4 regions of the Burkholderia contaminans genome follow, and region 2 is predicted to be linked to each of the others. Evidence: predicted binding sites of a transcription regulator. Region 2 holds the regulator's gene; each other region holds the start of a gene.
What was found. Region 2 encodes HrcA, which represses chaperone genes, less so after heat shock. Its sites were predicted from a motif close to TTAGCACTCNNNNNNNNNGAGTGCTAA; they were not measured.
Positions count from the first base shown of each region.

Region 1 (7,486 bases), on a different replicon from region 2:
CGGTAGTACAGATCCTCGCGGAAATTGCCCGCGCGCACCGCGGCTTCGAGATTCACGTTGGTCGCCGCGACGAGCCGCACGTCGATCTTCACGGTCTTGCGCGAGCCGACCGGCGTCACTTCGCGCTCCTGCAGCACACGCAACAGCTTCACCTGCGCGGACAGCGGCAGGTCGCCCACCTCGTCGAGAAACAGCGTGCCGCGATTCGCGGATTCGAACCAGCCGGGCTGGCTGTTGATCGCGCCGGTAAATGCGCCGCGTTCATGGCCGAACAGCTCGCTCTCGATCAGCGTCTCGGAGAATGCGCCGCAGTTGACCGCGACGAACGGGCCGTCACGACGCTCGCTCAAGGAATGCACGAGGCGCGCGATCAGCTCCTTGCCGGTGCCGCTCTCGCCGGTGACGAGCACGGTCGCATCGCTTGGCGCGACGAGCTGGATGCGCTCGAGCAGCACCCGCGATTTGGGATCGTCGAACGTCAGCGCCTTCGCACGAATCGTGATCGCATGCGAAGTCGGGTCCGGCAAGCTGAAGATGGCCATGGCACGACCGGCGTATTGAACGGGGAAGGTTCGACGATAGCAAGGCGCGCGCCGGCCACGAACCAATTCATCGAGCTATCGGTATGACGGCGGCCGGAATGCGCCGGCCGCCGCGCGGCATCACGCGAGGCCGGTCATCTTCCATTGCTGCTCGAGCGCGCCCGGCCCGAATTCGAGCGAGCCGCCGAGCGGTTCCGCGAGCGCCTGGAAATACGCGGCTTCCTCGAGGATCAGGATGTACTTCGACACGTCGAGGATCGATTTGCCCCAGAACGTCGCGCCGCCGTTCGCCTCGATGATCGCCGGCACCTCGGGGTCGCGGCGGATCGTGTCGACGATGAAGCGCGGCTCGCCGGGGCGGCGATCGACATACACCGGAATCTCGCGGGCGCGCGTGTAGCGTGCGGCCGGCGCATAGCGGATCGGCAGCGGGCGATGCGCGCTCGCCCAGGCGCCGAGGTACGGGCCGTGCACGTGGATCACGACGCCGACTTCCGGCGCCTCACGGAACACGTCCGCATAGCGCGGCCCGTTGCCGCCCGCGCGCGCGTCGCCGTGCAGCACGTCGCCGTCGAACGTCACGACGACGGGCTGGATCTCCTGCGACGCGGCCCACGGGCTCGGCGCCGACAGTGCGACGACAAGTTCCGTGCCCGGCACGCGCTGGAACGCCTGGAACGTGTTGGTCGCGGACAGCGTGCGCGTGTCCTTCAGCACGCGTTCGGCCTGCGTGAATTCGCGCGTGGCGCGCTCGACGAATGCCACGAGTTCGCCGCTGTCGATGGTCGAGGTGACTGGCATGAGGACGGTTTCCTTGATCGGGTGAACGGATGGGCTCGCATCGCGATGTCGGAACGCCGCGACGCACGGCTACCGGATCAGCAGCAATCGTGCCAGCCGGCCATGCGTGCGCCAAAGCCCCGCGCGACGGGGCGCGTGCGCCTTGCACGACGCGCGCCTTGCGATCCACGTACGCGCCTCTGTTGCGGGAGCAACAGCCTGCCGGCCCGGATTGCTGCGCGGCACGCAGCCGGTCCATGCGCGGACGGCCCGACACGCCACGCGATGGCCCGTCGCATCGTGCGCCGCCGCTGCAACGCGCGCGCTGGTTCGAAACTTGCGTCGTGATCGGCCCGCGCCGCGCACCGCCCGGCACGTCCGATCCGACTTCACCGACATCCATCCGACCATGACGCTTCTCCCCCTGCGCGGCCATGCCGCGCGCACGCTGCTCGCTTCGGCGCTCGCCGTCTCGTCGCTCCTCTCGCATGCGGCTTCACCGGGCCGCGTCCCCGCCCCCGATCCGCTTCAGGGCGACGGCCGCGTGTCCGCGTTCTACACGTGGGACCGCGACATTCCGGCGACGCCCGGCGTGCTACTGCGCACCGAGCCGCTTCCGGCAACGCTCGGGCTCGCGAGCGCCGGGCGCCAGCTGCGCATCCTCTATGCATCGACCGACGGCGTCGCCGGGCGCACGCCGATCGCCGTGTCGGGTGCGCTGTTCGTGCCGCGCGGCACGCCGCCCGCGGGCGGCTGGCCGATCGTCGCATGGGCGCACGGCACGTTCGGGATGGCCGACATCTGCGCGCCGTCGTGGTTCGGCCGCTCGTATCGCGACGTGCGTTACCTGAACGCGTGGCTGCAGCAAGGGTTCGCGGTCGTCGCGACCGACTACCAGGGGCTCGGCACGCCCGGCCCGAATCCGCAGCTCAACAACCGCTCGAACAGCTACACGCTGCTCGACAGCGTGCGCGCGGTGCTCGGCGGCGTGCCGGGCCTCGCGAACGAGGTCGTGCTCGTCGGCCAGTCGCAAGGCGGCTCGGCCGTGTTCGCGGCGGCCGGCTACGCGCCCGCCTATGCGCCCGAACTCGCGATCCGCGCGACCGTTGCCACCGGGACGATCTACAACGCGTCGCCCGCCACGCTCGCGTCGCTGCCGAAGTTCGAGAGCGCGTACCGGCGCGATCCCGAGCGCGTCGATCCGACGCTCGCGTACCAGTTCTACTCGGTGCTCTCCGCGCAGCAGTTCGACCCGTCGCTGCGTGCGGACGAAGTGCTGACCGAGCAGGCATTGCCGATCCTCGAACAGTCGCGCATCAGTTGCCTTGCATCGCTCGAGGACGACGCGGCGCTCGCGCACCTCACGCACGCGAACACCGTGAAGCCCGGCGGCGACGCGCGGCTGAAGGCATGGTGGGACGCGTACCTCAAGTACCCGACGCTGAAGATCGCCACGCCCGTCTTCATCGGTGCGGGGGCCGACGACGGGCTCGCGCCGCTCGAACTCGCGCTCGCGAAGGACGCATGCGCGGCCGGCACGACGGTCGAGGCGCACCTGTATGCGGGCCGCGAACACAACGGCACCGTGAATGCGTCGCTCGCCGATTCGATCCCGTTCGTGAAGCGCGTGCTCGCCGGCGAGACGATCCGCCCGGTCTGCACGCCCGCCGCCCAGCAGGCCGTGTCGCAATAGCGGGAGCGACGCGCTTTTGCACGACGGCGCGAATGCATTTCGGAATCCGTTATTGGATTGCGCCGCCGCGCATTTTTATACTCGTCAGCACTCTCTGTTAAAGAGTGCCAGCCAATTTCAACAGATCAGCACAGGACGAACCAATGAGCCTACGCCCCTTGCACGACCGCGTGATCGTGAAACGACTCGACCAGGAAACCACCACCGCATCGGGCATCGTGATCCCCGACAGCGCGGCGGAAAAGCCCGACCAGGGTGAAGTGATCGCCGTCGGCCCCGGCCGCAAGGATACGGACGGCCAGCGCATCGTGCCCGACCTGCAGGTCGGCGAACGCGTGCTGTTCGGCAAATACGCGGGGCAAGCCGTCAAGGTGGACGGCAACGAGTTTCTCGTGCTGCGCGAGGAAGACATCGTCGCGGTCGTCAATCAATAACGGAGCGAAATCATGGCAGCGAAGGAAATCATTTTCAGCGACGTCGCACGGGCCAAGCTGACGGAAGGCGTGAACATTCTCGCGAACGCGGTGAAGGTCACGCTCGGGCCGAAGGGCCGCAACGTCGTGCTCGAACGCAGCTTCGGCGCGCCCGTCGTCACGAAGGACGGCGTGTCGGTCGCGAAGGAAATCGAACTCGCGGACAAGCTGCAGAACATCGGCGCGCAGCTCGTGAAGGAAGTTGCATCCCGCACCAGCGATGCGGCCGGCGACGGCACCACGACGGCCACCGTGCTCGCACAGGCGATCGTTCGTGAAGGCCAGAAATACGTCGCGGCCGGGCTCAACCCGCTCGACCTGAAGCGCGGCATCGACAAGGCCGTCGCGGCGGCCGTCGACGAGCTGAAGAAGATCAGCCGCCCGACCACCACGAGCAAGGAAATCGCACAGGTCGCGACGATCTCCGCGAACGGCGAGGAATCGATCGGCCAGCGCATCGCGGAAGCGATCGACCGCGTCGGCAAGGAAGGCGTGATCACCGTCGAGGACGGCAAGTCGCTCGCGGACGAGCTCGATGTGGTCGAAGGGCTGCAGTTCGATCGCGGCTACCTGTCGCCGTACTTCATCAACAATCCCGACAAGCAGATCGCCGAGATCGAAAGCCCGTACATCCTGCTGCACGACAAGAAGATCTCGAACATCCGCGACCTGCTGCCGGTGCTCGAACAGGTCGCGAAGTCGGGCCGGCCGCTGCTGATCATCGCGGAAGATGTCGAAGGCGAAGCGCTCGCGACGCTGGTCGTGAACAACATCCGCGGGATCCTGAAGACGGTCGCCGTGAAGGCGCCGGGCTTCGGCGACCGCCGCAAGGCGCTGCTCGAGGACATCGCGATCCTCACCGGCGGGCAGGTGATCGCCGAGGAAACGGGCCTGACGCTCGAGAAGGCGACGCTCGCCGAACTCGGCCAGGCCAAGCGCATCGAGGTCGGCAAGGAAAACACGACCGTGATCGACGGCGCGGGCGATGCGAAGAACATCGAAGCACGCGTGAAGCAGATCCGCGTGCAGATCGACGAAGCGACGTCGGACTACGACCGTGAAAAGCTGCAGGAACGCGTCGCGAAACTCGCGGGCGGTGTCGCGGTGATCAAGGTCGGCGGGGCCACCGAAATCGAAGTGAAGGAAAAGAAGGACCGCGTCGACGACGCGCTGCACGCCACGCGCGCGGCCGTCGAGGAAGGCATCGTGCCGGGCGGCGGCGTCGCGCTGATCCGCGTGCGGCAGGCGATCCGCGAGTTGCAGGGCGTGAACGCCGATCAGAACGCGGGCATCAAGATCGTGCTGCGCGCGCTCGAGGAACCGCTGCGCCAGATCGTCACGAACGCGGGCGAGGAAGCGAGCGTCGTCGTCGCGAAGGTGGCCGAGGGCTCGGGCAACTTCGGGTACAACGCGCAGACCGGCGAATACGGCGACCTCGTCGAATCGGGCGTGCTCGATCCGACCAAGGTCACGCGCACGGCGCTGCAGAACGCGGCGTCGGTCGCGGGGCTGCTGCTGACCACCGATGCGACCGTGTTCGAAGCGCCGAAGGATGCGGCGCCGGCGGCGGCGCCGGGCGGCCCGGGTGCGGGTGGGCCGGGGTTCGATTTCTGATGACCCGACGCGCATGCCGGTTCGCCGGCATGCGCGCCAGCTTGCAGACTCCCATTGCGCGTGGCGACGACAGTCGTCACGCGTTTTTTATTTTGTGCGCCGGTCCGCACGGGCCACGCCACCTTTACGACCTTTTTACTTGCGCCCGCGCATGCGTTCACTAGAATGTGTTCGCAATCGATCCATCACCGAGTACGCACATGCGCATCCGAAGTCCTCGCCCTCCGAGTTGCTTTTCTGCCTGACAGGCAGGACGCCTGCGTCTCTCTTTTCCCGAGCCACCGTCCTGCCAGCAGGCGGACGGTGCGCGCCGTAGTCTTTCCCGTGCACGCTTGAACACGACGTCGATGCGTTAGCCGCGCATCGCGCAGGTCAGCTTGTTCGCGCGGAATTTCCCGTATCACGACACGCCATCGATCCGCCGCCCCGGCAACGTTCGGCTGGAATGCCTCGCATCACGCATGCCGATCCAGCCTCATTACTTTGCATACCTGATTTAGCCGACGGAAGTTTCCGATACCGGAGCACGAACATGTTCGAGATCGACAAGCAGTACACCCGCGAATTCATCCACACCGCGTGCGGCGGCAGCAAACAGGCGTTCCTGCCGACGAAGAACGGCAAGGTCGTGGCCGCCTGCCTGCGCACGGACCTCAACCCGCACGCACCCGACGTGATCCTCTGCGACGGCAGCGCGTCCGCAAGAGCAGCCGGGAGGACGCTCGCCGCACAACGCGACGCGATTCCGGTGTTCATCCGCATGGCAACCGACGCGTACCGCTTCGTCGGCCAGTACGTCGTCAGCGAATCGCTCACCGCACCGCTCGACTGCGCGCCTTATGTGCGCAACAGCAGCTTCACGCCCGGGCAGATCTCGCGCGTGCTCAAGCTCAAGCGCTGCTGACCCGCTTGACGGGCGCCTCGCGCGCCCAGCCCCGGTCAACTTTCATACAGGAGCAATCATGCTTGGCCTGACGTTCTGGAAACACGTGATCGGTGCGCGGACCGATGCAATCCGCACTGACAGGGCGGCTGCACACGACCGGCACCGACGGGTGTCGAGAACGCTCGTGCTGACGAGTGCCGCGGTTGCGTTCACGGCGATCGCGTTCGGCGCGCCGGTGGTCGGCATTTCGGTGTTTCTGCTGACGACGCTGCCGTTCGTGCTGTCGGGTACCTGAAGCGGAAGGTGCCGGGCCCGGTTCCATCGGCGATCGATACACAATTTTGATGCCGGGCCCGCGCGTATCTAACACCGTCTTTACGCGGTTTTGTCTAGGATTTCCCTGTCATCCCGACACGGAGAGATCCGCATGCAAACGCAGCAGGCCGCCGCCGGCGGCCAACCCGACCTTCCCTACCGACGCGGCGGCGCACCGCTCGCGACCCGGCTGGCCGACGCCTGCCCGCCGGACAACATCCTGCTCGACGTACCGGTCGAAAGCGCGATCCAGTTGTTCGACCTCGTCGCGCGACATATCGAGCGCAGCAGCGGCGTATCCGCGGAACGGATCAGGACCGAACTGACGAAGCGCGAGCAACTCGGCTCGACCGGCCTCGGCCAGGGCGTCGCGATTCCGCATGCGCGTGTCGCCGGCCTCCGCTCGGCCATCGCGCTGTTCGTTCGCGCGCAGTATCCGTTCCCCTTCAATGCACCGGATCGCAAGCCCGTGCGCGAATTCATCGTGCTGGCCCTGCCGCGGGAAGACAACCGCGCGCACCTCGAACTGCTCGCCGACGCGGCGCGCTGTTTCAGCGAACGCCCGTTCCGGCAGGCGTCGCGCGACGCGCTGACGCCCGACGAGATTCACCAGCTGATGCAACGCACGTATTGATGCCGTCTTGATGCCGCGTCGTGCGGCAACACGCACTCCATTCATCCACTCGGACTCCCATGTTCCCAGACCCTGAAAGTCCCACCCTGACGTCGCGCCGCGTAGCCGGCCTCGCGCGCTCGCTGCCGTTCATGCAGGCCCTGCACGGGCAGACCGTCGTCATCGTCGAAGGCGGCGCCGCGAGCGACGCACGCACCCGCCACGCATTCGCGCAGGATGTCGCGCTGCTCGCACTCACCGGCGTTCGCCCGATCGTCGTGCAGGGCATACCGGCCGCATCCGGCACGCAATCGGTCCACGCCGTTCACGCGGCGATGGCGGGCATCAATCATGAACTGGTGCGCCTGATCGGCAGTCACGGCGCCAAGGCGATCGGCATCGACGGCCACGACGGCGGCCTGCTGGTGGCGAGCACCGATTCCGACCGCTCCGACACGCGCGCGGTCGCCCGCTTCGACGGCACGGCGCTGAACGCGCTTCTCGAGAACGGGCTGGTGCCCGTCGTGATGCCGATCGCCCCGGACGACGCAGGCCGTGATCACCTGCTGC
Region 1 covers NZ_CP090641.1:2,293,180-2,300,665, reverse strand. The annotation lists gene LXE91_RS28025 (sigma-54 interaction domain-containing protein) at 1-542, opposite strand, end outside; gene LXE91_RS28020 (class II aldolase/adducin family protein) at 663-1,343, opposite strand; gene LXE91_RS28015 (lipase family protein) at 1,732-3,015, shown strand; gene LXE91_RS28010 (co-chaperone GroES) at 3,159-3,449, shown strand; gene groL (chaperonin GroEL) at 3,462-5,102, shown strand; gene LXE91_RS28000 (DUF6697 family protein) at 5,635-6,006, shown strand; gene LXE91_RS27995 (hypothetical protein) at 6,065-6,283, shown strand; gene LXE91_RS27990 (PTS sugar transporter subunit IIA) at 6,416-6,937, shown strand; gene LXE91_RS27985 (amino acid kinase family protein) at 6,997-7,486, shown strand, end outside.
Region 1: a site for HrcA is predicted at 3,100-3,126, ahead of LXE91_RS28010 (co-chaperone GroES). Genes of this name have one in related genera too.

Region 2 (7,486 bases):
ATGCGCGCGCGACGTTCGCGGCATCGGCGACGAGGCCGGCATGCGTATCGAACAGCTCGCGTTGCGCGTCGGGCCGCATCAGCAGCTGGTGCGCGTGCTGGCCGTGGATGTCGACGAGCATTTCGCCGAGCTCGCGCAGCTGCGCGAGCGTCGCGCTGGTGCCGTTGATGAACGCGCGCGACCGGCCGTTCGCATCGATCACGCGGCGCAGCATCACGGTGTCCTCGGTGTCGAACGCGTGTTCGTCGAGCCAGCGCGCGACGCGGTCGTGCGGCGTGAATTCGGCGGTGATGTCGGCGCGGCCGCAGCCGGTGCGCACGACGCTCGCGTCGGCACGTTCGCCGAGCGCGAGGGCGAGGGCGTCGATCAGGATCGATTTCCCGGCACCGGTTTCGCCGGAAAAGACGGAAAAGCCGCTGTCGAATTCGAGATCGAGCGCGGCGACGATGACGAAGTCGCGGATCGAGAGGTGGCGGAGCATGGTGTCGGGCGGAGCGGCGTCAGGACGCCTTGTCGTCTTCGTTCGAGGCGTGTTCGTTCCAGTGCAGCTTCTTGCGCAACGTCGCGTAGTAGCTGTAGCCGATCGGGTGCAGGAACGGCACCGTGTGCTTCGAGCGGCGCACCTCGATCGTGTCGTTCAGTTCGAGCGCGGTGAACGACTGCATGTCGAAGTTCACGTTGACGTCGCGCCCGCCGACGATCTGGATCGCGATTTTCGAATCGTCGGGCAGCACGATCGGCCGGTTCGACAGCGCGTGCGGCGCGATCGGCACGAGCACGATGCCTGCCAGCTGCGGATGGAGGATCGGGCCGGCCGACGACAGCGCGTAAGCGGTCGAGCCGGTCGGCGTCGCGACGATCAGGCCGTCCGAACGCTGGTTGTACATATATCGGCCGTCGACCGACGCGCGCAGCTCGACCATCCCGGAGAAGCCGCTGCGGTTCACGACGACATCGTTGAAGGCGAGCGCATGGTAGATCGGTTCGCCGTCGCGCATGATCCGGGCCTCGAGCAGCGCGCGCTCCTCGCGCTCGAACTTGCCCGACAGGATCACCGGGACGAGCGCCTGCATGTCGGCCGCCGCGATGTCGGTGATGAAGCCGAGCCGCCCGTGGTTGATCCCGATCAGCGGTGTCCTGTACGGCGCGAGCTGACGGCCGATGCCGAGCATCGTCCCGTCGCCGCCCAGTACGACCGCCACGTCGGCGCGCGCCCCGATTTCGGCCGGGGTCAGCGCCGGATAGCCGGTGATGCCGATCTCGCGCGCGGTTTCGGCTTCGAAGACGACCTCGAAGCCCCGCTTGGCGACGCAGGCGGCCAGTGTGGCGAGCGGCTCGGCGATGTTCGGCGTGTTGCTCCGGCCGACGAGCGCGACAGTGTTGAACTGATTACCGGTTTTCATGCCGGCATTACACCATAGCTCGTTGACGAAAAGAACCGGCTGTGCGCAGACGGGGCCGGATCGGGCCGGCCCGCGCAACGGTAGCCGACGCCACTCGCCGCGGTCGCGCGGTTGCGCTAAAATTTTCCACCATGCTAGATCCTCGCGCACGAACCCTCCTGAAAACCCTGATCGAACGGTATATCGCCGACGGTCAGCCAGTCGGATCGCGCACGTTGTCCCGTTACTCCGGGCTCGAGCTGAGCCCGGCAACGATCCGCAACGTGATGTCCGACCTGGAGGAGCTCGGCCTCGTGTCGAGCCCGCACACGTCGGCCGGCCGAGTGCCGACGCCGCGCGGCTACCGGCTGTTCGTCGACACGATGCTGACGGTCGAGGCGCCGATCGACGCCGAAGCCGTTGCGCGGCAGGTGCAGAACACGCTGCAGGCCGGCGAGCCGCAGCAGCGCGTCGTGGCGGCCGCCGCGAGCGTGCTGTCCAACCTGTCGCAGTTCGCGGGCGTGGTGCTCACGCCGCGCCGCAGCCACGTGTTCAAGCAGATCGAGTTCATGCGCCTGTCGGACAAGCGCATCCTGCTGATCATCGTCACGCCCGAGGGCGACGTGCAGAACCGGATGCTCGCGACGCCGCGCGATTACTCGCCGTCGCAACTGACCGAGGCGTCCAACTACATCAACGCGCATTTCGCCGGACTGTCGTTCGACGAGGTGCGCCGCCGCCTGCGCGACGAGATCGACCAGTTGCGCGGCGACATGACCGCGCTGATGCATGCCGCCGTGACGGCCAGCACCGAGGTGCCGGACACCGAGGACACCGTGCTGATTTCCGGCGAGCGCAACCTGCTCGAAGTGGCGGATCTTTCGTCCGACATGGCTCGGCTGCGCAAGCTGTTCGACGTATTCGACCAAAAGACGGGCCTCCTGCAACTGCTCGACGTGTCGAGCCACGCCCAGGGCGTGCAGATCTTCATTGGCGGCGAATCGACGCTCGTGCCGATCGAGGAAATGAGCGTCGTGACCGCGCCTTACGAGGTGAACGGGCAGATCGTCGGCACGCTCGGCGTGATCGGCCCGACCCGCATGGCGTACAACCGCGTGATACCGATCGTCGACATCACCGCGCGCCTGCTGTCGCTCACGCTGAGCCAGCAGTAGCCTGCCGTCGCCAGCCCGATCCTGCCCCGTCATCGTGCCGCGGCACCGTGTGTGCCGACAGTCGGCCGAACGGCCAGCCGACCGGCGCGCAGCGGCCCGCTATAATTGAGAGCCGTCCGGTCCCGTGCCCAGAGCACGTAATTGCCCATGCGTTTCGATCTTGAGCCGCCTTCGAGCACCGCGGCTGCCCATCGCATCGGCGTGCTGCTGATCAATCTCGGCACGCCCGACGCACCCACGCCGCGCGCGGTACGGCGCTACCTGGCCGAATTCCTGTCGGATCCGCGGGTCGTCGAGATTCCGCAGGCTATCTGGCAGGTGCTGCTGCGCACGGTGATCCTGCCGCTGCGCGGCCGCGCGTCTGCAAAGAAATACGCAGCCGTCTGGATGCCCGAGGGCTCGCCGCTGCGCGTGTACACGGAACGCCAGACCGACAGCGTGCGACATCTGCTCGTGTCGAACGGCTATCAAGTGCAGGTCGACTACGCGATGCGCTACGGCAGCCCGAACATTTCGCACGCGCTCGCGCAGTTCAAGCGCGCGGGCGTCGAGCGCGTGCTGCTGATGCCGATGTACCCGCAATATTCGGCGTCGACCACGGCCACGGCCTTCGACGCCGCCTTCGAAGCGCTCGCGCGCATGCGCAACCAGCCCGAGGTGCGCACGGTGCGGCACTACGCCGACCATCCGGCCTATATCCATGCGCTGGCCGAGCAGGTGCGCCAGTATTGGGCGCAGCACGGCCGGCCCGACTTCGCGGCCGGCGACAAGCTCGTGCTGAGCTTTCACGGCGTGCCGAAGCGCACGCTCGACCTCGGCGACCCCTATCACGACCAGTGCCAGCAAACGGGCGCGCTGCTGATGGCCGCGCTCGGGCTGTCGACCACCGAATGCCGCGTCACGTTCCAGTCGCGCTTCGGCAAGGCCGAATGGCTGCAGCCTTACACCGCGCCGACGCTGCGCGAGTTCGGCGAGGCCGGCGTGCGGCGGGCCGACGTGTTCTGTCCCGGTTTCACGGCCGACTGCCTGGAGACGATCGAGGAGATCGGCATGGAAGTGCGTGACGAGTTCCTCGCCGGCGGTGGCAAGGTGTTCCACCGCATTCCATGCCTGAATGGCGCGCCCGCGTGGATCGGTGCGCTCGGCGAGATCGTCGCCGAGAATCTGCAGGGCTGGCCGGTCGGGGCCGCGCAGCCCGAAACCGTGGGTTGAGATGAAACGACCCCCACGCTCATTTCGTTCACTGCCCCCCGAGGGGGCGGTCAGCCTCCTTGGGGCGGCCCGGCGGAGGCTGCGATGAACTACAAGATTTCGACCGAACCGGGCGCGAAGCTGCGCATCGACAAATGGCTGTGGGCGGCCCGGTTCTTCAAGACGCGCTCGCTCGCGACCGATGCGGTCGACAAGGGGCACGTGAAGATCGGCGGCGCGGCGGTCAAGCCGGCGAAGGAAGTGCGCGTGGGCGACGAGGTCGAGATTGCGATCGACGGCATCGTCTGGCACATTGCCGTGCTCGGCATGTGCGACGTGCGCGGGCCGGCGAGCGTCGCACAGACGCTTTACGCGGAAACGGAAGCAGGGCGGGCCGCGCGGCTCGCCGAACTGGAGCGGCGCCGCACGTATCGCGAGCCGGCAGCCGAGTTGCACGGGCGGCCGACGAAGCGCGACCGGCGCATCATCGACAGATTTTCTGGTGGGAGCTGAACATCTGGTCGAACGTCGCCCGCGCGCTTCCGTATTCGGTCGTGCGGTCGGTGACGGCTCCCGACAGGCAGATGGTGGTGGTGCCGGCAATGAGTACCAGCGCGACCACCGAGATCGCAAAGGTCAGTTTCATGGTACTCCCCTCGAGAAGAAGGGTGAAAACGGCGCCAGGTGGATGTCAGGCGACGGTCAGCTAGGGGTAAACACGCTTTTCCGACGCTTGAGTGGAGTGTAGTGCAGCGGGCCTGTGCCAAGCTAGTACTTGCCAGGTAAGCGTTGTTACCGGCCGTTTCGCCCGATCTGGCGGACTATGCGGCCGATGCCCCGGCGTGACGCGCGGTTGTTTCGCGGTATTGGAGAATGCCGGCGAATAACCCTCTTGAAATCGTCGTTTTCACCCTTATTTGCACCAGCAATGTGCGGTGCCACCGGGTATATAACCCGGCGGTTGCCGATTTGGCTTCAACCTCTAATCGACTTTCAGCGACATGGAAAACACGCAAGAGAACCCGGCATCCCAATCGGCCGAAGATATCGGCAGCGAGAAGCAGGCGGCGCAAGGCGCTGCTCCCGCCGCCGAAGCAGCCGACGCGGCGCTCGCGGAGGCTCAAGCCAAGGTCGCCGAGCTGCAGGAGAGCTACCTGCGGGCGAAGGCCGAAACCGAGAACGTCCGCCGCCGCGCGCAGGACGACGTCGCGAAGGCGCACAAGTTCGCGATCGAGAGCTTTGCGGAGCACCTGCTGCCCGTACTGGACAGCCTGGAAGCGGCCGTCAACGATACGTCCGGCGACATCGCGAAGGTGCGCGAAGGTGTCGAGCTGACGCTGCGCCAGCTGACGAGCGCGCTCGAGAAGGGCCGCGTCGTCGCGCTGAACCCGGTCGGCGAGAAGTTCGATCCGCATCAGCACCAGGCAATTTCGATGGTGCCGGCCGAGCAGGAGCCGAACACCGTCGTCACCGTGCTGCAAAAGGGCTACACGATCGCCGACCGCGTGCTGCGTCCGGCGCTCGTTACCGTCGCGCAGCCGAAGTAAGGCCGTCGCGATGCTGCCAGCCGGCGTCGATCCGGCCGCGTTCAACGCGTTCGACATGCAGGCACTGGACGCCGGCACGTTCGACGCGGCGATCGGCGGCGCGGGTGATGCGCTCGCGGTGGTGTTCTTCTGGGGCGTCGACTGCTTCAACTGCGAGATCGCGAAGAAGGCGATGCTCGCCCAGCCCGACGCGATCCGCGCGCTGGACCTGAAGTGGTTCCATTGCAATGTGTACGAACACCACCAGCTGGGGCGCCGCTTCGGGCTGCACGGCGTGCCGACGTGGTTCTTCTTCCACCGCGGCAAGCGGCTCGGGCGCGCGACGGGCTGGCATGGCCTCGCGCAGTTCCAGGCAGCGGTGTCGGCGGCACGCGCGAAAATCGCCGCGTCGGGCGGCGATCCGCCGGGCGGCGATCCGCTAGCCGGCAGCGATTGAAAAAATTTAATATCCGCATCGCTCGTCGGGTCTTGAAAACGGATCGGACGGACGCATTTCGGGAACAGAGTTGAATTCTGGCGCGCGAAACCGCCCCCAAACGCGGCGTTTTGCGCAGCAAACAAGCATTTCTGGAGATTAGGAAAAATGGGAAAGATCATCGGTATTGACCTCGGCACCACGAACTCGTGCGTCGCCATCATGGAAGGCAACCAGGTCAAGGTCATCGAGAACTCGGAAGGCACGCGCACCACGCCGTCGATCATCGCCTACATGGACGACAATGAAGTGCTCGTCGGCGCGCCGGCCAAGCGCCAGTCGGTGACCAACCCGAAGAACACGCTGTTCGCAGTGAAGCGCCTGATCGGCCGCCGCTTCGAAGAGAAGGAAGTCCAGAAGGACATCGGCCTGATGCCGTACACCATCATCAAGGCCGACAACGGCGATGCATGGGTTGAAGCGCACGGCGAAAAGCTCGCGCCGCCGCAGGTTTCGGCGGAAGTGCTGCGCAAGATGAAGAAGACGGCCGAAGACTACCTCGGCGAGCCGGTCACGGAAGCCGTGATCACGGTGCCGGCGTACTTCAACGACAGCCAGCGCCAGGCAACCAAGGACGCTGGCCGCATCGCAGGCCTCGAAGTCAAGCGGATCATCAACGAGCCGACCGCGGCTGCGCTCGCGTTCGGCCTCGACAAGGCCGAGAAGGGCGACCGCAAGATCGCCGTGTATGACCTCGGCGGCGGCACGTTCGACGTGTCGATCATCGAAATCGCGGACGTCGACGGCGAAATGCAGTTCGAAGTGCTGTCGACCAACGGCGACACGTTCCTCGGCGGCGAAGACTTCGACCAGCGCATCATCGATTACATCATCGGCGAGTTCAAGAAGGAGCAGGGCGTCGACCTGTCGAAGGACGTGCTCGCGCTGCAGCGCCTGAAGGAAGCCGCTGAAAAGGCGAAGATCGAGCTGTCGTCGAGCCAGCAGACCGAAATCAACCTGCCGTACATCACGGCCGACGCATCGGGCCCGAAGCACTTGAACCTGAAGATCACCCGCGCGAAGCTGGAAGCGCTGGTGGAAGACCTGGTCGAGCGCACGATCGAACCGTGCCGCATCGCGATCAAGGACGCAGGCGTCAAGGTGTCGGACATCGACGACGTGATCCTGGTCGGCGGCCAGACGCGTATGCCGAAGGTGCTGGAGAAGGTGAAGGAATTCTTCGGCAAGGATCCGCGCCGTGACGTGAACCCGGACGAAGCCGTCGCAGTCGGCGCGGCGATCCAGGGCCAGGTCCTGTCGGGCGACCGCAAGGACGTGCTGCTGCTCGACGTGACCCCGCTGTCGCTCGGTATCGAGACGCTCGGCGGCGTGATGACGAAGATGATCAGCAAGAACACGACGATCCCGACGAAGCACGCTCAGGTGTACTCGACGGCGGACGACAACCAGGGCGCCGTGACGATCAAGGTGTTCCAGGGCGAACGCGAAATGGCAGCCGGCAACAAGCTGCTCGGCGAGTTCAACCTCGAAGGCATCCCGCCGGCACCGCGCGGCGTGCCGCAGATCGAAGTGACCTTCGACATCGACGCGAACGGCATCCTGCACGTCGGCGCGAAGGACAAGGCGACCGGCAAGGAAAACAAGATCACGATCAAGGCGAACTCGGGCCTGTCCGAGGCTGAAATCGACCAGATGATCAAGGACGCGGAAGCGAACGCAGCGGAAGATCACAAGCTGCGCGAGCTGGCTGATTCG
Region 2 covers NZ_CP090640.1:1,831,363-1,838,848, forward strand. The annotation lists gene recN (DNA repair protein RecN) at 1-481, opposite strand, end outside; gene LXE91_RS08540 (NAD kinase) at 501-1,403, opposite strand; gene hrcA (heat-inducible transcriptional repressor HrcA) at 1,535-2,557, shown strand; gene hemH (ferrochelatase) at 2,705-3,769, shown strand; gene LXE91_RS08555 (RNA-binding S4 domain-containing protein) at 3,854-4,261, shown strand; gene LXE91_RS08560 (hypothetical protein) at 4,233-4,394, opposite strand; gene grpE (nucleotide exchange factor GrpE) at 4,750-5,295, shown strand; gene LXE91_RS08570 (thioredoxin family protein) at 5,306-5,731, shown strand; gene dnaK (molecular chaperone DnaK) at 5,879-7,486, shown strand, end outside.

Region 3 (7,486 bases), 140 kb from region 2:
GTCGAAAAACAAGACCCACGGCATTCCGCTACTGGTGCTTGGCATGCTTGCGACGTACCTCGCGCTCGGGCCGTCATTGAAAGTCCATTCCGTGCGGCCCGACGCCGACCGGGCTGCAGGCAACTTCCAGGCCGCGATGCCGCCCGAATATGCGGTCGCGCCTACCGGAACGGCCTATCTGTCGACGCACGTACCGGGCTTCAGGAACATGCGCGCGTCGTATCGATGGTCCGCCCTGACCGTTCTGGCATTCTGGGCATTGTTTGTACTACTGATCGCGGAGTTGTCGCGTCGCGACAGGAACAAGGCTGCGTGGTGGCTGTTGGGTCTGATGATGGTGTCCAACCTGCCGAATCCGGAATCAGGGCTCACGTATTCCGAAGTCCGCCATTACGAACATCAGGTGCGGGTGCATGCGCCACTGCACTTCCGCGACCAGTTCGCGCAGCTCGACCAGTCGATCGTCGCTGACTTCCGGCAGGATGCCCCGAAGGATGGCATCACCGCGTTTTTCCCCCAGGGCAACGACTTTCTCGCCGCCTACCTGGCCGCTGCATCGAATACACACACCTACAACATCGGCGGCGACAAGAACGTTGCGCTGGCACAGGAGCACTGGCCCGCATCCATCTCGACACTGTTCGCGTCCGACACGACGACGCTCGCCGGTAACATCGAACGCACCCTCGGGGATCGCAGCGTCCGCGCCGTCGTCATCAGCTACGTCGACCTGCTATGGAATGCACATCAATGGCCACCGTCATCAGCAGAGCTGGCCCAGGCTCGCGCACGCTACGCCCCGGCAGTGAGTACGCTCTCGGCCGATCCCCGTTTCGTCGTGAAGGAGCGACCCTACTACGCGTTGGTCATGGCGCGCGAATAGCACGGGTGCCAGCCGCCCACTTTCACCTCGCATCGTCATCCGCGCGCACATAAAAAAAGACCCGCATCGCTGCGGGTCTTTTTCTTTGGCTGGAACACGCATCGCTGCGCGCTCCGGACACCATCGACCGAAGTCGATTACATGTCCATGCCCATGCCGCCCATGCCGCCCGGCATGCCGCCCGGCATCGGTGCGTCTTCCTTCGGCAGTTCTGCAACAGCTGCGTCCGTCGTCAGCAGCAGGCCCGCAACCGAAGCTGCGTTCTGCAGTGCGGTACGCGTGACCTTGGTCGGGTCGACGACACCGGCTTCGACCATGTCGACGTACTCGCCCGTCGCTGCGTTGTAGCCGTAGTTGCCTTGGCCTGCAGCAACTGCCGCCACCACGACGCTGGCTTCTTCGCCGCCGTTCGTGACGATCTGGCGCAGCGGCTCTTCCATTGCGCGCAGCACGATCTTGATGCCGGCGTTTTGATCGGCGTTAGCGCCGGTCAGGCCTGCGATCGCGGTGCGAGCGCGGATCAGCGCAACGCCGCCACCTGCCACGATGCCTTCTTCCACAGCTGCGCGCGTTGCGTGCAGTGCGTCTTCGACACGTGCCTTCTTTTCCTTCATTTCGACTTCGGTCGCAGCGCCGACCTTGATCACTGCAACACCGCCGGCCAGCTTGGCCACGCGCTCTTGCAGCTTTTCACGGTCGTAGTCCGACGTCGCTTCTTCGATTTGCGCGCGCACTTGCTTCACGCGTGCTTCGATGTTCACGGCTTCGCCTGCGCCGTCGATGATCGTCGTGTTTTCCTTGCCCACTTCGATGCGCTTCGCCTGGCCCAGTTCTGCCAGCGTTGCCTTCTCGAGCGTCAGGCCGGTTTCTTCCGCGATCACCTGGCCGCCGGTCAGGATCGCGATGTCTTCCAGCATCGCCTTGCGACGATCGCCGAAGCCCGGTGCCTTGACCGCAACGGTCTTCAGGATGCCGCGGATGTTGTTGACGACCAGCGTTGCGAGCGCTTCGCCTTCGATGTCTTCAGCGATGATCAGCAGCGGACGGCCAGCCTTCGCGACTTGCTCGAGTACCGGCAGCAGATCACGGATGTTCGACACCTTCTTGTCGTGCAGCAGCACGAACGGGTTGTCGAGGACGGCGACTTGCTTTTCCGGATTGTTGATGAAGTACGGCGAAAGGTAGCCGCGGTCGAATTGCATGCCTTCGACGACGTCGAGTTCGTCTGCCAGCGACTTGCCGTCTTCGACGGTGATGACGCCTTCCTTGCCGACCTTGTCCATCGCTTCAGCGATGCGATCGCCGATCGACGTGTCGCTGTTCGCCGAGATCGAGCCGACCTGTGCGATTTCCTTGTTCGTCGTGCACGGCTTGCTGATCTTCTTCAGCTCTTCGACAGCCGCTGCGACTGCCTTGTCGATGCCGCGCTTCAGGTCCATCGGGTTCATGCCCGATGCGACGTACTTCATGCCTTCGCGGACGATCGATTGCGCGAGGACGGTTGCCGTCGTCGTGCCGTCGCCTGCGTTGTCGCTGGTCTTGGAAGCAACTTCCTTGACCATTTGCGCGCCCATGTTCTGGAGCTTGTCCTTCAGCTCGATTTCCTTCGCGACCGACACACCGTCCTTGGTGACCGTCGGGCCGCCGAAGCTGCGCTCGAGCACCACGTTGCGGCCCTTCGGACCCAGCGTGACCTTGACTGCGTTGGCGAGAATGTTCACGCCTTCGACCATCTTCGAACGGGCGGAATCGCCGAATACGACGTCTTTAGCTGCCATCTTCTAACTCCTTGAATTCTTGGGAATATGTACCGTCAGTGGACGCTTACTTCGCGTTGACCACGGCCATGATGTCTTCTTCGCGCATGACCAGCAGTTCGCTGCCGTCGACCTTCACGGTCTGGCCTGCGTACTTGCCGAACAGGACGCGATCGCCGACCTTCACGTCGAGCGCGATCGGAGCGCCCTTGTCGTCGCGCTTGCCCGGGCCGACGGCCAGGACTTCGCCCTGGTCCGGCTTTTCAGCAGCGGCGTCGGGGATCACGATGCCCGAGGCGGTCTTGGTTTCCTGATCCAGGCGCTTGACGATCACGCGATCGTGCAAAGGACGAAGGTTCATATTCACTCCTCTCTTGACTGAGATTGAAGAACGCTTAGGGAATCTGCCCGGCTTATCGCCCGGCAGAGAATTGTTAGCACTCTCGTGCAGCGAGTGCTAATTATATGGACGGGTTTTGACAAATTCAAGAAGGGAAACCGGAGGAATTTTCGGGGCGGGGACGGGACGAAAAAAGCATACGAATCCAACAAAAATCCATTAAAAACAAATACCTAAAAGAATCGCCCAGCCTTGCCGGCCGGCCCGCGCGGCCCCGGAATCTCATCGCGCCCCGTTTGGACACCGGGAAAGCACGGAGTTCCCGCGATCGGCGGCGTCATCCTGATAAATTCCGTGGCGGCGTCGATTCCGTCTGCCGGCACGCGCCATCCGACGCCCGCCGGCTGCCTCCTGCGCCCCGCCCCCCCGCCCCATCGATCCGCATCGATCCATTCATTTTCATTACACCGATATTTACGGTTTACCTCGGCACTAAACACGTGCTGGCCTCCATCCGTAAGGAGGCGGATTACATTCAGTAATTTAGATGCGAATCATTCTCGTTTACATTGACTTTCGCATTTGACACTCCTACGATGCGCCGCGTTGCGTTCATCTTCATGCGCTGGCCAATCAGTGCCGAGCGTCCGGACAGCGACCGACAAGCAGGACTCCAGACTAAATAGAACCAGGGATTTGATATGAAGTTTGCGTCGTTCCAGGGAGACAACATCCGGGCCCGGATGCGCCCCGCCGCGTGTGCGGCCATCCTCGCGTGCGCATCGTTCGCGAGCGGCGCGGCTTTTGCCGCCGTGCCGGTCGACGCACAGCCCGAAGCCCCCGAAGCCGACCTGGCGATCCAGGCGAAGCCGACCAACATGTGGACCGGCATCTGGACGCGCCAGAACCTGCTCGGCGACATGGGCGGCATCCGCCCATGGCTCGGCAAGTATGGCGCGACGCTGCTGATCACCGAAACCAGCGAATACCTCGCGAACGTGCGCGGCGGGCTGAACCGCGGCGGCGCCTACGACGGGCTGACGACGGCCACGTTGACGGTCGACACGCAGAAGGCGATCGGCCTGCCCGGCGGCACGTTCAACGTCAGCGCGCTGCAGATCCACGGCACCAACCTGAGTGCGCGCAATCTCGGCACGCTCAACACTGCGAGCGGCATCGAGGCGCAGGGCACGACGCGCCTGTGGGAGCTGTGGTACCAGCAGTCGTTCATGGACAAGCGCGTCGACGTGAAGATCGGCCAGCAGAGCCTGGACCAGGAATTCATGGTCAGCACGTATGCGAACACGTTCGTCAACACGATGTTCGGCTGGCCCGCGCTGCCGTCGTACGACCTGCCCAACGGCGGCCCCGCCTATCCGCTCGCGGGTCTCGGCGTGCGCGTACGCGCGCAGATCACGCCGAAGCTCACCGCGCTCGCAGGCGTGTTCGACGGCGATCCGCTCGGCAACAACCCGAATAACCTGAGCGGCACCAACTTCAACCTGCACAACGGCGCGCTCTATATCGGCGAACTGCAGTACGCGCTGAACCAGCCGTCCGACGGCGAAATGGACACCGGCCGCTCGAACGGGCTGCCGGGCACCTACAAGATCGGCGTCTGGTATCACAACGGCCGCTTCGCGGACCAGAACGTCGGCACCGACGGGCTGTCGCTCGCGGACCCGGCGTCGAACGGCACTGCGCAGCAGCGTCACGGCAACTACAGCTTCTACGCGGTGGCCGACCAGATGATCTGGCGCCCCGACCCGACCGGCCCGCGCAGCCTCGGCGTGTTCGCGCGCGTGATGGGCGCGCCGGGTGACCGTAACCTGGTGAGTTTCTCGGCCAACGCGGGGATCGTGCTGAAGGCGCCGTTCGAAGGCCGCGACAACGACAGCGTCGGCCTCGGCGTCACGTACATCCAGGTCGGCAACCACGTGACCGACCTCGACCAGACCGCGCGAACGTTCGCGACCGGCCCGTACGGCGTGCGCACCCGCGAGACGACGCTCGAAGCGACCTACCAGTACCAGGTCAACCCGTGGTGGATCGTCCAGGCCGACGCGCAGTACACGTTCAATGCCGGTGCTGGCCAGAACCCGAGCGACGCGACCCAGCCGCTGCGCAACACATTCGTGATCGGCGCGCGTACGACGATCACGTTCTGAGCGTGACGCGCCCACGCTGACCATTTTCGCGCGCCGCCCGGACGGCGCGCTCCCCAGGAGATTCACATGATTCAATCCGCCCCGCTTCGCCGCCTCGCGACGGGCGCACTGGCCGCCGCCGCGCTGACGGCCGCCGCCGGCGCACTCGCCGAGCCGCAAGGTTTCCTCGAGACCGTGCATCGCCACACCACGCTCGTCAACACGGTGCCGGACAACGGCGACCAGAACCCGTACGCGATCGCGGTCGCGCCGGTGTCGGCCGGCACGATCCAGGCGGGCGACGTGCTCGTCGACAACTTCAACAACTCGGCGAACCTGCAAGGCACCGGCAGCACAATCGTCAACTACCGCCCGTCGACGAAGCAGCTGAGCCTGTTCGCGTCGATCCCGCGCGACCTGAAGGCGTGCCCCGGGGGCGTCGGCCTGTCGACGGCGATGACGATGCTCAAGTCGGGCTGGGTGATCGTCGGCAGCACGCCGAGCAACGACGGCACGACCAACACCAAGGGCGCCGGCTGCCTGATCGTGCTCGATCCGCAAGGCAAGATCGCGTCGACGTGGTCGACGCCCAACATCAACGACCCGTGGGGCAACATGGCCGTGGTCGACCGCGGCGACAGCGCGACGCTGTTCGTCAGCATGGCCGGCTTCGGCGTCGGCGGCGCGGACGGCAATCCACCTATCTACAAGCAGGCGACGGTACTGCGTCTCGACCTCGACGTGCCGGCCGGCAAGCCGCCCGTGATCAAGCAAGAAACGGTCGTCGCAAGCGGCCTCGGCGCGCAGGCCGACAAGGGCGTGTTCCTGGTCGGCCCGACCGGCCTCGCGCTGTCGGGCGACCAGAAGAAGCTGTACGTGTCGGACGCGATCGGCAACCGCATCGTCGAGATCGACGACCCGCTCACGCGCGACACCAGCGCGGGCGTCGGCCGCCAGGTCACCGCCGACGGCTTCCTGCGCCGCCCGCTCGCGCTCGCCACCGCACCGAACGGTCACCTGCTCGCAACCAATGCGCAGAACGGCCAGGTCGTCGAAATCGACCCGGTTGCCGGCAAGCAGATCTACGCGCGCTGGATCAACACCGACAAGGCGCAGACGCCCCCCGGCAACGGCAACCTGTTCGGCATCGCGATGACACCTGAAGGCGACGGTTTCTACTACGTCGCGGACGACGTCAACACGCTGTTGCTCGCGAAGTAACGGAGCCCATCATGGCAGACGATTCCAACCAGCCACCACGCCCCGCGCGGCGTGGCTTCCTGAAGGCGGGCGGCGCCGCGGTGGCCGCCGGCCTCGCGGCAGCGTCGATCCCGGCCGCGAAGGCGGCGGATGCACCAGCCCCCGCGCCCGCGCCCGCTTTCGCGCATGACGACGTCGAGCCGTTCTACGGCAAGCACCAGAGCGGCATCGCGACGCCGCAGCAGCGCCACGCGTATTTCGCGGCGCTCGACCTGACGACGGCCCAGCGCGCGGATGTCATCGCGCTGCTGAAGACCTGGACCGACGCCGCCGCGCGGATGACGCGCGGCGATACCGCGCAACCGCTCGCCCCGACGGGCGGCGACGAAGTCGCGCCGGCGGACGGCGGCGACGCGCTCGGCCTCGGCCCTGCGCGCCTGACGATCACGTTCGGCTTCGGCCCCGGCATGTTCGTGCTGGCGGGCAAGGACCGCTTCGGCCTCGCGAAGCACCGCCCCGCTGCGCTCGTCGACCTGCCACGTTTCAACGGCGACCAGCTGCTGCCCGAGAAGACCGGCGGCGACCTGTTCATCCAGGCGTGCGCGGACGACGCGCAGGTCGCGTTCCACGCGGTGCGCCAGCTCGTGCGCCTCGGCGCGAAGGCGACGCAGATGCGCTGGGGCCAGGCCGGCTTCACGTCGGGCAAGCCCGGCGAAACACCGCGCAACCTGATGGGCTTCAAGGACGGCACGATGAATCCGCCGATGTCCGACCCGGCCGCGATGAACGAATTCGTATGGGCCGGCAGCGAAGGCCCGGCATGGATGAACGGCGGCACCTACACGGTCGTGCGCCGGATCCGCATCACGCTCGAGCACTGGGACAACACGGAACTCGGCTTCCAGGAGCAGGTGGTCGGCCGTCACAAGTACAGCGGCGCGCCGCTCGGCCAGAAGAACGAGTTCGAGGCACTCGATCTCGACGCGGCCGACAAGGACGGCAACCCGGTGATCCCCGACAACTCGCACGCGCGTCTCGCGTCGCCGCAGTTGAACAACGGCGCGCAGATCCTGCGCCGCGCGTACTCGTACAACGACAGCACGAACTTCTACATCGAGCGCTGGCCGCCGTGGCGCCAGCAGACCGAGTACGACGCGGG
Region 3 covers NZ_CP090640.1:1,974,962-1,982,447, reverse strand. The annotation lists gene LXE91_RS09195 (hypothetical protein) at 1-883, shown strand, start outside; gene groL (chaperonin GroEL) at 1,021-2,661, opposite strand; gene groES (co-chaperone GroES) at 2,708-3,001, opposite strand; gene LXE91_RS09180 (carbohydrate porin) at 3,682-5,148, shown strand; gene LXE91_RS09175 (hypothetical protein) at 5,215-6,348, shown strand; gene efeB (iron uptake transporter deferrochelatase/peroxidase subunit) at 6,360-7,486, shown strand, end outside.
Region 3: a site for HrcA is predicted at 3,075-3,101, ahead of groES (co-chaperone GroES). Genes of this name have one in related genera too.

Region 4 (7,486 bases), 1.2 Mb from region 2:
GCAGGAACACGATCACCGCGAACAGCATCACCTGCAGCGTCATGTGGCTCGACGTCGAATCCCATACGGTCAGGCTGCTGCGCGGGTCGAGCGACGACGGCATGATGAACGGGAACATCGAGAAGCCGGCGGTGAGGATCACGCCCGTGATCATCAGGCCCGTGCAGAAGAACGCCGTTTTTTCCTGCTTCGAGCCGGCGAGCAGCAGCGCGAGCAGGCCGCCGGCGATCGCGACGACGGGCGCCGCGATCATCCACGGATACTCGCCGTAGTTCGCGAGCCACAGGCCCGAGCCGGCTGCGACGTCCTTGAGCAGCGGGTTCGCGACGGTGTCGGTCGGTGCGGCGTGCGTGATGTGGAAGCCGCCGATATACGACGCGATCAGCACGCCGGCCAGCACGAACAGCACGACCGCGAGGAACGACGCTACGCGCAGTGCGACCGACGCGCGGCGCGCGATCACGCCTTCCGTCTTCATCTTGATGAAGGCGGCGCCGTGCGCGACGAGCATCGTGAGGCTGACGAGCCCGCACAGCAGCGCGAACGGGTTCAGCAGCGCCCAGAAGCCGCCGTAGTAGGTCACGCGCAGGTCGCTGTCGAACTTGAACGGCACGCCTTGCAGCAGGTTGCCGAACGCGACGCCGAACACCAGCGCCGGCACGAAGCCGCCGACGAACAGGCCCCAGTCCCAGCCCGCGCGCCAGCGCGGGTCCGGCCGCTTGCTGCGGTAGTCGAAGCCCACCGGCCGGAAGAACAACGCGAACAGCACGAGCAGCATCGCGAAGTAGAAGCCGGAGAACGACGCGGCGTAGACGAGCGGCCAGGCCGCGAACATCGCGCCGCCGGCCGTGATCAGCCACACCTGGTTGCCTTCCCACGTCGCGCCGACCGTGTTGACGATGATGCGGCGTTCCTCGTCGGTCTTGCCGAGGAACGGCAGCAGCGCGGTCGCGCCCATGTCGAAGCCGTCGGTGACGGCGAAGCCGATCAGCAGTACGCCGACGAGCAGCCACCAGATCAGCTTGAGAGTTGCATAGTCCATAGCGATTCCTTGTTCGGTTGCGACAGCGTGCTCAAACCGCGGCCCGCTCGCCGGTGGCGGCGAGTTCGTGGTGATAGCGGCCGGTATGCAGCGACGACGGGCCGAGGCGTGCGTACTTGAACATCAGCTTGATCTCGATGACGAACAGCGCGGTGTAGAACGCGATGAAACCGGCGAGGCTCAGGTACAGGTCCGTTGCCGTCAGGCTGGACGCCGACAGATGCGTCGGCAGGATGCCCGCGATCGTCCACGGCTGGCGGCCGAGCTCGGCAACGACCCAGCCGAATTCCGCGGCGAGCCACGGCAGCGGGATCGCCCACACCGCATAGCGCAGGAACCAGCGGCGGTTGTCCTGCAGCAGTTGCCGGCGCGCGCAGAACCAGAACGCGGCGACGAAGGTCGCGAGGAACAGGAAGCCGAGGAACACCATGATCCGGAACGAGAAGAACACGGGCGCGACCGGCGGGATCGTCTTCTTCGCGGCGGCCTTGATCTGCTCCGGCGTCGCATCGATCACGTTCGGCGTGAACTGCTTGAGCATCAGTCCGTAGCCGAGATACTGCTTGTGCTGGTCGAACAGCGCGCGGGTCGCGTCGCTCTTGTCGCCTTCCTTGATCTTCTGCAAGGCGCCATACGCGACCATCCCGCTCTGGATGTGTTCCTCGCTGTGCTTCGCGAGCTCGCGCAGGCCGATCACCGGCTCGTCGATCGAGCGCGTCGCGATCAGGCCGAGCGCGTACGGGATCTTGATCGCGTAGTCCGTGCGTTCTTCCTTCTGGTTCGGGATCCCGATCAGCGTGAACGATGCCGGTGCCGGTTGCGTTTCCCATTCCGATTCGATCGCGGCGAGCTTCATCTTCTGCACTTCGCCCGTCGTGTAGCCCGACTCGTCGCCGAGCACGATCACGCAGAGCGTGGCCGCGAGGCCGAAACCGGCCGCCACTGCGAACGAGCGCAGCGCGAAGTCGACGTCGCGCTTCCGCAGCAGGTACCAGGACGAGATGCCGAGCACGAACATCGCAGCCGTCACGTAGCCGGCCGACACGGTGTGCACGAACTTCACCTGCGCGACCGGGTTGAACAGCACGTCGAACAGGCTCGTCAACTCCATGCGCATCGTCTGGTAGTTGAACTCGGCGCCGACCGGGTTGTTCATCCAGCCGTTCGCCACCAGGATCCACAGCGCGGACAGGTTCGAGCCCAGCGCGACGAGGAACGTGACCATCAGGTGCTTGACCTTCGACAGGCGGTTCCAGCCGAAGAAGAACAGGCCGACGAAGGTCGATTCGAGGAAGAACGCCATCAGGCCTTCGACCGCGAGCGGCACGCCGAAGATGTCGCCGACATAGTGCGAGTAGTACGACCAGTTCGTGCCGAACTGGAATTCGAGCGTGATGCCGGTCGTCACGCCCATCGCAAAGTTGATCCCGAACAGCTTGCCCCAGAACTGGGTCATGTCCTTGTAGACCTGCTTGCCGGTCATCACGTATACGGCTTCCATGATGACGAGCAGCCAGGACAGGCCGAGCGTCAGCGGCACGAACAGGAAGTGGTAGAGCGCCGTGATGCCGAACTGCAGACGTGACAGATCGACGACTTCGCTACTTATCATGGTGGTCTCCCTCGGTGGATGCAGGCGCCGGTACCGAGAGCAGCTTCTCGGCGACGGCGGCAGGCGGCAACGACATGTGCTCGGCCTGCGGATGATTGAAGAATGCGTATTTGAGCGACATCAGGAGGATCAGCTTGACGATCAGCACCAGGGTGATGTCGCGGGCGAGGGTCGGGCCGCGTGCCCACGCGGCAATGCACGCGCGCCAGCCGATCGTTCCGGCCGGCCGCGGCGGAGGCGGCGCAGGCTCTTTATTGATCGAGATCAAGGTGATTATCCTGAATCGATTTAGGTGCGATTTGGGGCGACTTTACGTCGGATTTATGACGGCCGTGAAGCTGTTTTAATCCTTTTGCGCCTGACATGCCAATTTTAAAATGACGGCTTTCCGATGCCGAGTGCTGCGCTGCGGCAGACCGTCGCGAAACACGGGCCGAAACTTGAGGCAGATCAAGGTTATGCGGAAGGGGCCCGCAAACGGCCTATTACCTGACGAATCAGGTCAATTAATCCGCACTGAAACGGGCCGAAAAACGTACGAAGAAGCGAATGAGAAGCAGCGGAAATGACGGGCGAAAAAAAACCGCTGCCGGTCGGGCAGCGGTTTTTGATGAAGCGCTCTAATTCGCAGCGATTTACGCGTATTCGGCGAGGGCAGTGCGCATCTTTTTCATCGCGCTCGCTTCGATCTGGCGGATGCGTTCCGCCGACACACCGAACTCGGCAGCGAGATCGTGCAGCGTCGAGCCGCCCGAGCCGTCGTCGTCGACGTGCAGCCAGCGTGCCTCGATGATGCGGCGGCTGCGCGCGTCGAGTGCGCCGAGTGCCTGCGCGATGCCGTCCGTCTGCAGCGTGTCGCGCTGACGCGCGGCCAGCACGGCGGTCGGTTCGTTGTGCGAGTCGGCCAGGTAGGCGATCGGCGCGTACGATTCCTCGCCGTCCTCGACCTGCCCTTCGAGCGCGATGTCGCCGCCCGACAGGCGCGTTTCCATTTCGGTAACGTCTTCGCGCTTGACGTTGAGTTCCTTCGCGAGGCCGTCGATTTCCTCGGGCGTCATCGCCTGCAGGCCCTTCTTGTGGCTGCGCAGGTTGAAGAACAGCTTGCGCTGCGCCTTGGTCGTCGCGACCTTCACCGTGCGCCAGTTGCGCAGGATGTACTCGTGGATCTCGGCCTTGATCCAGTGGATCGCGTACGACACCAGGCGCACGTTTTGCGCCGGGTCGAAGCGCTTCACCGCCTTCATCAGGCCGATGTTGCCTTCCTGGATCAGGTCGCCGTGCGGGAGGCCGTAGCCGAGGTAGTTGCGCGAGATCGACACGACGAGCCGCAGGTGCGACAGCACCAGGCGGCGTGCCGAGTCGAGGTTGTTGCTTTCGCGGAATTCGGTCGCGTACTGGCGTTCCTCTTCGACCGTCAGCAGCGGAATGCGATTGACGGCCTGGATATACGCGTCGATGTTGCCGAGCTGGCCCGGCAACATCGATTGGGCTGCGAGCGCCAGCGAGCCTGCCGATGCGGCCTTGGCCGGCGTCGGGCTCAGGGTGTTCGGGAGGGTCAGGGCGTTGCTCACTAAAAACTCCTTTGGAATCAGGGACAAACCCCCGGTCTCGGATGAGATTCCGGGAGCCATCTTAGCACTCCCGGAAACCGAGTGCTAATTCCTTAGAGCAAGCGTGGGCATCGGAGTTCCCGTTTTTCTATCGAGTAAGTCGAGTCGATAGTCTATTCTGCGACAGGGAGCGCGGAGCGAAGTTCCGTAAGCCGTTGTTTCTGATGGGAATCGGTAGACGATTTCAATTTTTGTCGTTTTGGAAGCAAGCCATTTCGCTTTGTGATGCCGATCCGAAAAGTCCTTTACCATACCATTCAGTTCGCTCGAGCCGGCCGAAGCGGCTGGCTCCATTCAACCCCCAAAGTTGGAGTGACAGATGAACAATAAGAAGAATCGCCGGCCCCGCAGCCGGCTTGCGCTGCACGCGATGCTGGCGGCGTCCCTTCTGGGCGGATCGGGCGCGGCATGCGCGGATCGATGGGGGATCCAGGCGGGCGGCGGTTTTTCGGATCGCCGCGGGGTCGACAAGGCCGACCTCGGCGTGGTGTGGGATCCGGGCTGGAACTGGTGGGAAATCGGCGGCTGGCACTTCGCGTTCGTCGTGGAAGGGCATGCCGGCTACTGGCACACGGGCGGGAACGTCCACGGCAACATCGGCGAATTCGGCGTGACGCCGATGTTCCGCTTCATCAAGAGCGCCGGGGAGGTCCGCCCGTTCATCGAGGCCGGCGGCGGCGTCAGGCTGCTGACGCACCCGACGATCTCGGATCGCTTCTCGATGGGCACCGCGTTCCAGTTCGCGCCGACGGCGGGGGTGGGCGTGCAGTTCGGCCAACGGCAACAGTATCAGGTCGGCTACCGTTTTGAACATGTGTCTAACGCGGGTATCAAAGAGCCGAATCCTGGTATAAATTTCCACCAGTTCTACTTGCAGTACAACTTCTGATCCGCACGCCCGCGCACGGCGTGCGCGTTGCCGAGGAGTCAGGCGATGGCGAAGGTGGTCGATGCGATCCGCGCGCTCGAGCGCGATCGGTTCCGGGCGATGGTGGACGGGGACGGCGAGGCGCTCGACACGCTTTTGTCGGACAAGGTGTTCTTCGTGCACACCAACGGCAAACGCGAAACCAAGCAGCAGTTCATCGACGCCATCGTCGCCGGCCGCCGCCGCTATCGCCAGATCGAAATCCAGTCGCAGGACGTGCTGCCCGTCGGCGATGAAACCTGCGTCGTCACCGGGCGCGCGTTGATCGAGATGGAAACGAACAACGGCGGCCTGGTCTTCCCGATTGCCTATACCTCGGTCCATACCCACGAGCAGGGCCGCTGGAGCCTGTTCGCGTGGCAGGCGACGCGGTGCGCGACCGAGACATGAGCGCGCGTGGCGCTCCTTTTCATGTCCCGACCGAAGCGGCCTTCTGGGCCGCTTTTTACTGCCTCGTGCGGCGCGGATCGCGCGGCGCACGGGCGGTCACGCCCCGCTCGCTGACGTTTGAACCCTGAAACGGAACCGGGCGCTCAGGCCGCCGCGCGGCGATCCGCGCAGTGCCAGGCCGAGCGGTTGATCGCGCTGACGACCGCGTCGAGCGCGGCGCTCGACGCATCGGCATGCAGGCCGACGCCGTGCCGCAGCGGCGCATCGCCGACCCGGCAGCCGACCGATACCGCGATCCGTCCGTCCGTCGTGCGGGTGTGTTCGCACGACGCGACGTTGATCGCCGCGCCGGCGGCCGCCGCGAATTCCGCGGCCAAATGTCGCACGGCCTCGTCGGGCGGGGTATCTGCCGCGGGCGCTGCCGCGATCTCGCGGTTCTGCCAGCGCGCGCCGTTGCCGTGTCGCGCGGCCGGCCCGTCGGTGTCGAAGAATTCGCGCGCGAACAGCGCGCAGATCGCATCGCCCGTCACTTCCTCGCCGGACGCGTCGGCGAGCGTCTGCACCGCACGGCTGAATTCGATCTGCACGCGGCGCGTCGGCGTGAAGCCCATCCCGCGTTCGAGCAGGAACGTCGCGCCGCCCTTGCCGGACTGGCTGTTCACGCGGATCACCGCGTCATAGCTGCGGCCGAGGTCGGCCGGGTCGATCGGCAGGTACGGCACTTCCCAGGCCGCGTCGGGGCGCTGTTGCGCGAAGCCCTTGCGGATCGCGTCCTGGTGCGAGCCCGAGAACGCGGTGAACACGAGGTCGCCCGCGTACGGGTGGCGCGGATGCACCGGAATCTGGTTGCAGCGTTCGACGACGCGGCGCACCGCGTCGATGTCGGAGAAATCGAGGCCCGGATCGATGCCCTGCGTGTAGAGATTCAGCGCGAGCGTGACGAGATCGACGTTGCCGGTGCGTTCGCCGTTGCCGAACAGGCAGCCCTCGATGCGGTCGGCGCCCGCGAGCAACGCGAGTTCGGCCGCCGCGACCGCGGTACCGCGATCGTTGTGCGGATGCACGGACAACACGATGCTGTCGCGGTACGCGAGGTTGCGGTCCATCCACTCGATCTGGTCGGCGAACACGTTCGGGCTGGCGGCCTCGACGGTGGCCGGCAGGTTGACGATCATCTTGTGATCGCGGGTCGGCCGCCAGGTTTGGGCGACCGCGTCGCAGATCTCGCGCGCGAACGTCAGCTCGGTCATGCTGAAGGTTTCCGGCGAGTACTGGAAGGTCCACTGCGTGTCGGGGCGCGCGGCGGCGTGTTCCTTGATGATGCGCGTGCCGTCGATCGCGAGCGCCTTCACGTCGGCCTTCGACATCCCGAACACGATGCGGCGGAACGACGGGCACACCGCGTTGTACAGGTGCACGATCGCGCGCGGCACACCTTCGAGCGCTTCGAACGTGCGGGCGATCAGGTCTTCACGCGCCTGCACGAGCACTTCGATCGTCACGTCGTCGGGAATCCGCTTGTCGTCGATCAGCTTGCGGACGAAATCGAAGTCGGTTTGCGACGCCGACGGAAAACCGACTTCGATCTCCTTGAACCCGATCGCGACCAGCATTTCGAAGAACTCGAGCTTCTGCTCGATGCTCATCGGCTCGATCAGCGACTGGTTGCCGTCGCGCAGGTCGGTGCTCATCCAGACGGGCGCGCGCTCGATGGTGCGCGACGGCCATTTGCGGCCATTGAGGCGGACGGGCTCGAACGGACGGTACTTGTCTTGCGGATTGCGCTGCATCTTCTGGACCTCGGGTCTCAAGTCGCGAGCGAAGACGGGCGGCATGGGCGACGGTTGGCGCTGCCTCGCTCCGCGGCACGTGGACGCGCTGCGGATGCGGATGATCTTCGCGAG
Region 4 covers NZ_CP090640.1:646,409-653,894, reverse strand. The annotation lists gene cydB (cytochrome d ubiquinol oxidase subunit II) at 1-1,042, opposite strand, end outside; gene LXE91_RS03080 (cytochrome ubiquinol oxidase subunit I) at 1,074-2,654, opposite strand; gene cydP (cytochrome oxidase putative small subunit CydP) at 2,644-2,922, opposite strand; gene rpoH (RNA polymerase sigma factor RpoH) at 3,290-4,225, opposite strand; gene LXE91_RS03065 (acyloxyacyl hydrolase) at 4,584-5,153, shown strand; gene LXE91_RS03060 (nuclear transport factor 2 family protein) at 5,199-5,582, shown strand; gene leuA (2-isopropylmalate synthase) at 5,726-7,372, opposite strand.
Region 4: a site for HrcA is predicted at 4,287-4,313, ahead of rpoH (RNA polymerase sigma factor RpoH). Genes of this name have one in related genera too.